Regions from separate parts of the Ruminococcus sp. BSD2780120874_150323_B10 genome, predicted to be linked through region 2. Evidence: predicted binding sites of a transcription regulator. Region 2 holds the regulator's gene; the other holds the start of a gene.
What was found. Region 2 encodes NrdR, which represses ribonucleotide reductase genes. Its sites were predicted from a motif close to CACNANATNTNGTG; they were not measured.
Positions count from the first base shown of each region.

Region 1 (4,237 bases), 180 kb from region 2:
TACAGTTACGCAGACAGCGTCGGCGATGCAGAAAAAGAGGCAAAGGCTTGCCTTGAATGCATTAATAACAAATCTCTTGATATGCCGATTTATTATGATTTGGAAGATAATTCACAAACTAAACTCGGCAAAGCAAAACTTACAGAAATTGCGGAACGCTTTTGCGAAACGATTAAGAAAAGTAACTACAGAGCAGGTGTATATGCTAATCTGAATTGGTTTAATAATTATCTCGATTACGCTAAATTAAAGAAAAAGTACAGTATCTGGCTTGCGCAATATAACTCCGTAAATGAATTAAACTGTGATATATGGCAGAACAGTTCAACAGGCAGGGTAAGCGGTTACGGCAAAAATATTGATACGAACATCATATTTAACGAAAGCGTTTTCAACAGCAAAAAAGAAGACGATAAAGGCAAAGGAAAAATAACCAAACCGGATATTTTCTACAGAGTGCGCTGTGACGGTGTTTGGCTGCCCGAAGTAAAAAATCTTGAAGATTACGCAGGTTTAAAAGGCAAAGCAATTACGGATATTGCAATAAAAGTAAGTGAAGGCAAGGTGTGGTATCAGGTTCACACTAAAAGCGGGTGGCTGCCGAAAGTCAGCGGATATGACATTGACGATTTAGAAAACGGTTATGCGGGCAACGGCAGTAAAATTGACGCAATCAGAGTGTATTACACCACACCGCAGAGTATTGCCGAAAGTCTTAACAAATATCTTGTTGCAAAATATAAAGTTTCGGCAATAAGCAAAGAGTATTTTGACTGGCAGCACGACGACCAAACTTCAAACGGTCAGGACGGCTACGCAGGACTTTTTGGTAACAACATAGACAGAGTTTTATTGGTGCTCGAATAATATATAAGGCGGTGGAAGCATCGCCTTATTTGCTTGAAATAAAAAATTTTGTGCTAAAATATTCATATACCTAAAATATTCATATACCTAAAATATTCATATACAATTACAAATCGGGAAATTAAACTCATAAAAATTGTTATTTGAGGGCAAAACATTTGTCCTCTTTGCTTTTATATATTTGTCAACTGTAAAAATAAACAAAAATACTTACTTTTATTTGTGCGAATAATTCCTATTTTAATATTGCATACAACAAGATGTTGTGCTATAATAGATTTACTCTACAAGATATATGCTTTTAAAGAATTAAAAGTTACATTATACATTAAAGAGGATTATGAAATTACGAAAGGGAAGGATTTATTATGACAGTAAATGTAAAGGGCGGAAAGCTCAGCAAAAAGGAAATTGAGGCATACACAACACAGCTTAGAGAGGCAAATCCGGATAAATATATCAAGAATGTTGAACTCACAGTTGACGGCGACTATGTTGATGTTAAATACGATTACGATTCTGTTCCGTTTGAAAGAATCCGCAGAATCACAGGCTATCTTGTAGGTACGGTAGACCGCTTTAACAATGCAAAGCGTGCCGAGGTTGAGGACAGAGTAAAACACAGCGTACCTTGTACAGAATGTTGTTCCGTTGATGAAATCGCATAATTTTTTTGTTTGATTATCCGATTTTATAATATACCTGTTATTTCTTGTTGACTTTTGTCGATATAACGGTATATAATTAAAACAATAAGTTAATATTTATCTTATCAAGAGCGACTGAGGGAACAGGCCCTGTGAAGTCCGGCAACCTGCATTTGCAAGGTGCCAAATCCTGCGGTATTTACCGAAAGATGAGTCTTAATAGCACCTTTCGGCTGAAAGGTGCTTATTTTTTGCAAAGGAGAATTATAATGGCAAAACATTTTTTCACTTCTGAGTCAGTAACAGAGGGACATCCCGACAAAGTTTGCGACCAGATTTCCGACGCTGTTCTTGACGCTATTCTCGAACAGGATAAAAACGCTCATGTTGCCTGCGAGGTAACCGCTACAACAGGTGTAGTTCATGTTATGGGCGAAATTTCTACAGACTGCTATGTTGACATTGCAAGTATCGCAAGAGATGTAATAAACGACATTGGCTACGATAATCAGGACTGCGGTTTTAACGGCAATACTTGCGCTGTACTCACTTCTATTGACCAGCAGAGCCCTGATATTGCAATGGGCGTAAACGAAAGCTACGAGCTTAAAGACGGCGAAAATGACGCCAACAATCAGATTGGTGCCGGCGACCAGGGTATGATGTTCGGTTATGCCTGCAACGAAACCAAAGAGCTTATGCCGCTTGCTATTTCACTTGCACATAAGCTTGCAAAGCAGCTTACAGCAGTAAGAAAAGACGGCACTCTCTCCTACCTTCGTCCTGACGGTAAAACACAGGTTACCGTTGAGTATGAGGGTGACACACCTGTAAGGGTAGACACCGTTGTTGTATCTACACAGCACGATGAAAAGGTTACACTGGAGCAGATCAGAAAAGATATGGTTGAATATGTAGTAAAGCCAATCATTCCTGCCGAGCTTTTAGACGAAAACACAAAATATTTCATCAACCCGACAGGCAGATTTGTAATCGGCGGCCCTGTAGGCGATTCAGGTCTTACAGGCAGAAAGATTATAGTTGATACCTACGGCGGATTTTCTCGTCACGGCGGCGGTGCATTCAGCGGTAAAGACCCGACAAAGGTTGACAGAAGTGCCGCTTACTACGCAAGATACATCGCAAAGAATATTGTTGCCGCAGGTCTTGCCGATAAGTGCGAGGTTCAGCTTGCATATGCAATCGGCGTTGCAAAGCCTGTTTCTATTATGGTTGACGCTTTCGGTTCATCAAGCTACACCAATGAACAGCTTTCAGACGCTGTGGAAAAGGTATTTGACTGCCGTCCGAATTCTATTATTGAGCAGTTAAAGCTTAAAGAAACAAAGTATCGTCCGCTTGCCGCTTACGGTCATATGGGCAGAGAAGAACTCGGCGTTGCTTGGGAAAAGACAGACAAAGTACAGGCTCTCGTTAAAGCTATTAACGAATAATTATTAAAACAAATACACAAACCGCTCTTCTAAAAAATTCTTAGGAGAGCGGTTTTTTATAATTTGTCGGTTCTATCCTTAAGTCAAAAAATTATAAAAGGTTGACCAAACTTTTATAATTATTTAGATTATAAAAGAAAGTTGTAAACAATTGCGAAATTCAAAACAATATATCCGTTGCAGATGATTTTAAAATATTTATCTGCGACCTCTTTGCCGAGACTGCGGCAGGTATGCTTGTGAACGGTTTTAAAAACAAAAAAATTCGGTGAAGATAAAGTAATATTAAATATACAGGTAATATTCAATTCTTTACCTGACATTTTAAGACGAGCACAGCAAAAATAAACTTAAAATTGCCCATTGCATATTTTGCAGTGGGCTTTCTGAATTTTATGTGAATTATATTGCTTTTTAAGTGCAAATTTTATAAAATTTAATTATTAATATATTGCGAGGTGGGTTATGAATAATCTTATAAACTATTTAAAATGGCGTGGCGATTTAGGTTTTGATATTTCACCTTTAAACGAAGTTGACGCTCTTATATTTTCAGAGCTTGTTTATCTTGATTTTTCGGGATATACAGAAAAATCACAGCTTCCGCTTTCCGACATAAATAAACTTTATTTTAAAGAAAAGCGTGATGTTGTTTTTAAAGATTACTATGTATTTAAAGATTTTTACAACACAGTCGGCAAGGAAATAACCAAGTTATTATCCGAATCAGCTAAAAGCAACAGGTTAAAAAATATATATGTATCGGATTTTGCGGCATATGACTGCGAAGATAATCCAATGCAATTCGGCGCTTGCACTTTTCATTTTGATACAGATAAATTATTTATCGCTTACCGTGGCACAGACAATACGCTCAACGGTTGGAAAGAAGATTGTATGATTGCCATAACCGACAATATTCCCTCACAGCTTAACGCAGCGGCATATCTGAGTATGGTTGCAAACAAATATCCAAACAGCGAAATATACCTCGGAGGTCACTCCAAAGGCGGAAATCTCGCAATCTATTCCGCTGTAAATACTTTTCCTGAAATCAAAGACAGAATAATAGCTGTATATAACAACGACGGTCCGGGTTTTTCAAAGGAATTCATAGAAAGTGAGCAGCACAAAGAAATTGCCGACAGAATCACTACCTTTGTTCCGCAGTCATCATTTGTGGGTATGTTACTTGAGCATGATGAAGATTATATAATAGTAAAAAGCGCAAGTCATTCTTTCTGGCAGCACGATGCTTTCAGTTGGAAT
Region 1 is NZ_JADNHD010000001.1:82,091-86,327, forward strand. It holds gene I2E21_RS00385 (glycoside hydrolase family 25 protein) at 1-867, shown strand, start outside; gene nrdD (anaerobic ribonucleoside-triphosphate reductase) at 1,236-1,535, shown strand; SAM riboswitch class I at 1,634-1,730, shown strand; gene metK (methionine adenosyltransferase) at 1,784-2,968, shown strand; gene I2E21_RS00405 (Mbeg1-like protein) at 3,434-4,237, shown strand, end outside.
Region 1: a site for NrdR is predicted at 1,122-1,135, ahead of nrdD (anaerobic ribonucleoside-triphosphate reductase). Genes of this name have one in related genera too.

Region 2 (4,237 bases):
TCATTTGAAAATTAAGGGATACAAAAACCGTAAAGTCGCTATGATTGAAAACGGTTCATGGGCACCTTGTGCAATCAAGTCTATGCAGCCTTATTTTGACGAAATGAAGGGCATTGAGATTTCAGATGCCAAGGTTACAATCCGTTCAACTATGACAGCTGAAAATGAAGTTCAGCTTGCCGCTCTTGCAGATTCAATAATTTAATAAAATAGTTTTTGCTAAAAGTACGCAAACTATTTTGAATATACGGATAAAATATCCGTATATTTTGGTGCGGATATTTTTAGTATTGCATATTTAATTCGTCGGAGGAAATATGGAACAACATTTTGAATTCCTAAGAAAGCACCCGATTTTTGAAAGTTTTACAGATGAAGAAATAGAACAGGCGCTTGTGGAATTTGATTATAAAATTCAGAGCTATAAAAATGATGATATTATTGTAAGTTCAGGCAAAATTCATAAATATTCCGCTTTTGTGCTTGAGGGTGCGGCTCAAATACAAAAATATAATTCAGACGGAGTTCGTGAAATTTTGGGAAGAGTTTACAGTGACAGCATAGGTTGGCTTATCACCGCCGCACCACGAACCACACATTGCGATATTGAAATAGTGTCGCATGGGGAGTCGACAATTCTTTTTCTGGATTTTGCGAAAATTAAAGAAAATGATTATAAAAAGATTATTATTCAGCAAAAATTACTTAAAAATCTTTTTGTATTGTTTGAGGAGATGGATTTGCGCTCTCTCGAATATAAAATTGTGCTTTCAGAGCGTTCCATACGCAAAAAAATAATGCGTTATTTTGAATTCAGAGAAAAGCGTGACGGAAGTTCTTCTTTTTGCATTGAAGGCTCAAGACAGGATTTTGCGGATTATCTAAGCGTTGATAAATCGGCGCTTTCCCGTGAGCTTAATAAAATGAAAAAAGACGGATTAATAGATTTTAACGGTGATAATTTCACCATATTGCAAAAATTATAAATTGTGGGGATATTATAAAACAGTAATGAATATTGCTTGTGTTAGTCTTGATATTAATTAAATCTTGGCATATTAGTAAGTATTCAATAAAATTTATTACTGTATTTTTATACAGTTTCTTGAAAATCGTTGCAAATGCAATTTCCAAAATAGTATTATTCTGCTATAATTTTAAAAGAAACAGCGAATGAGCTGTTAAAAATATGCTATCAACTACATAACATAAATTTCTTCTATAACCCTATTACCCCTAAAAAAGCAACAGACGAGTTTATTCTCAACTGTTGCTTTTTTCATTTGTAAAAATCAGCATAGAGCAAAAATGTAATAAATTTGTAAATAAATATTTATTGCCTTGAATTTTTCGGTATGTTATAATATTTTTAGAATATTTGTGATTTAGGGGAGCTTTTTATGAAATGCCCATATTGTTCATTTGAAGAAAGTAAGGTTGTGGATTCCCGTTCGGCAGATGACGGGGAAAGAATACGCAGAAGAAGAGAATGTCTTAAGTGCGGAAAGCGTTTTACAACTTATGAAATTATTGAGAATATTCCTCTCTATGTTGTCAAGCGTGACAAATCAAGAGAAGTTTTTGACCGCAATAAGCTGACTGCAGGTATTCTTCGTGCTTGCGAAAAGCGCCCTGTTTCTGTTGAACAGGTAGAAGAAATGGTCACTGACATTGAGCTTACTGCACAGAACGGCTTTGAACGAGAAATTACTGCCGAGCAGATCGGTGAACTTGTAATGGAGCGCCTTAAAAAGGTTGATGAAGTTTCATATGTTCGTTTTGCCTCGGTTTATCGCCAATTCAAGGATATTAATACATTTATGGAGGAGTTAAACAAACTCCTTACCGAAAAAAAGTAATATTTTAAGAGTCTGATTATCCAAAAAAATCAGGCTCTTTTTGTTTATTAGGTAGGAATTTTTAAAATAATTGTAAAAAATCTCAAAATACTATTTATTTTGCTAAGAAATAATGTTATAATAATTTTATCCTTGTGGCTTATCGCACTCGGATTAATTGTGAAATGAAAGATGGTGATTATTTGTTTAAAAGAATATTATCAGGTCTGTTGGTTTCTGCTATGCTCACAGGTTCTGTCGTTTATTTGACAGGCTGTTCAAATTCGCAGAACGGTTCAGATGATAATACTTCTACCAATACTTCTACCGAGTATGCTCACGCAGATAAGATTGATAACGGTACAATTTTGCAGTGTTTTTCGTGGGATTTCAATACTATAAAGGAATCTATGGCTGACATTGCGGCTTCAGGATATACGGCGCTGCAGACTTCGCCTATTAATGCTTGCCTTGAGGGCGAGAACGGCGGAATGCAGCTTTACGGTGATGGCAAATGGTACTATCATTATCAGCCCACCGATTTTAAAATCGGTAACTATCAGCTCGGAACTCGTGACGAGTTTAAAGCTATGTGTGACGAGGCGGAAAAGTACGGTATTAAGGTTATTGTTGATGTTATTGCTAACCACACAACACCGACCACAAGCGCAGTAAGTCAGGATCTTATTGATGCAGGCGGCGGAAGTTTGGACACGCTTTATCATAAAAACAATGCGTATGACCTCAATGACTTTTCAAACAGACTTGCTTGCACTACTTACAAAATGGGTGGTTTGCCTGATATTAATACAGAGCGCACATCTTTTCAGGATTATTTTATTGAGTATCTCAATGACTGTGTCGCTTGCGGTGCTGACGGTTTCCGTTATGATACTGCAAAGCACATCGGCTTACCTGACGATCCTAAGGAAGATGACGGCTTTACAAATAACTTCTGGCAGAGAGTAATCACCGAAGTAAACAATGCTGACAATCTGTTTATATACGGAGAGGTGCTTCAGGGCAACAATGAAAGAATTGCCGACTATATTGAAGCAATAGGTCATACTACAGCAAGTACATACGGCAGTAAAATCAGAGGCGCAATTACAAACAATATTTTGTCAAAAGGTACTGTAAGTGATTATTGGCTCGGTGACGCACCGCTTAATATGGTTACATGGGTTGAATCTCACGATAACTACATTAATGACGGCAACTGGTACAGTATGACAAAGGAGCAGGTTCTCCTCGGTTGGGCAATTATAACCGCAAGAAAAGACGGTACACCGCTGTTCTTCGATCGTCCTTACTATTCAAGTGTTGAAAACGAATGGGGAATGAACCGTATCGGCACAGAGGGTGACGATATGTACAAGGATAAGAGTGTAAAAGCCGTAAATTTCTTCCGTACAGCTATGATTGGCGAAGACGAAAATATTGTAAATCCGAACTCTGATTCAACCGCTGTTATGATTGAAAGAGGCACAAAAGGAGCGGTAATTGTAAATACAAAAGACGCTCTTAAGACAGGATTTGAAACAAATCTTGCCGACGGTACATATGTAAACAGAGTTGACGGCAAGACAGAATACACCGTTAAAAACGGTAAACTTACTTCTGATGCCGATATTCCGGCAAACAGTGTGGTAGTTCTTTATAACGACGGTTATAAGGAATATGAAGCTGCCGCCGAAGTAGGCGTTGCCGAGGACACCGTATTTAATATTCAAAGCGGTAAAACCGCAACAGTCACACTTACTTGTGCAAATACTGATAATGCGGAATATGCTCTTAACGGAGCCGCGGCTGTTTCATATAAGAACGGAGAAACCGTAACCGTTTCTGTACCGAGCGGAAGTGATATAGCAATACTTGAACTTACAGCTAAAAATTCCAAGGGTGTAAAAACCTACGAAAGAGTTGTATTTGCTACAGAAGTAAAATATTCAATTTCAAGCGGCACAAAGGTATATTTTGAAAAGCCCGACAGCTGGGGCGATCAGATTTTTGCATATGTTTACAACGATGAACTGTATGAAAACGAAACCTGGCCGGGAATTGAAATGACAAAGGAAAGCGACGGAAAGTACAGCTATACTTTTGAAGACGATTGGGAAACACCGTATATTATTTTTAATGACGGTGACGAAGACGGTTCTCAGCAGTATCCAGCAGATAAGGGACTTATTGTTGAGGACGGCAAAACATATACTATAGAATAACTGTTGGAGGATATATTATTATGAGCGAAATGAAAATGGAAAACAGCAGAGTACCTGCTGAAAAGATTTTTAACCCTGATTTAAAAGAAGCAATTGTAAATATGCAGGAAGACAACTCAAAAGAGAACGTCGATAAGATGATTACAGAAGTTGTAAAGGCTAAGTTTATTTTAC
Region 2 is NZ_JADNHD010000001.1:263,463-267,699, reverse strand. It holds gene I2E21_RS01310 (FprA family A-type flavoprotein) at 1-205, shown strand, start outside; gene I2E21_RS01305 (Crp/Fnr family transcriptional regulator) at 318-986, shown strand; gene nrdR (transcriptional regulator NrdR) at 1,401-1,859, shown strand; gene I2E21_RS01295 (alpha-amylase family glycosyl hydrolase) at 2,024-4,063, shown strand; gene I2E21_RS01290 (enhanced serine sensitivity protein SseB) at 4,084-4,237, shown strand, end outside.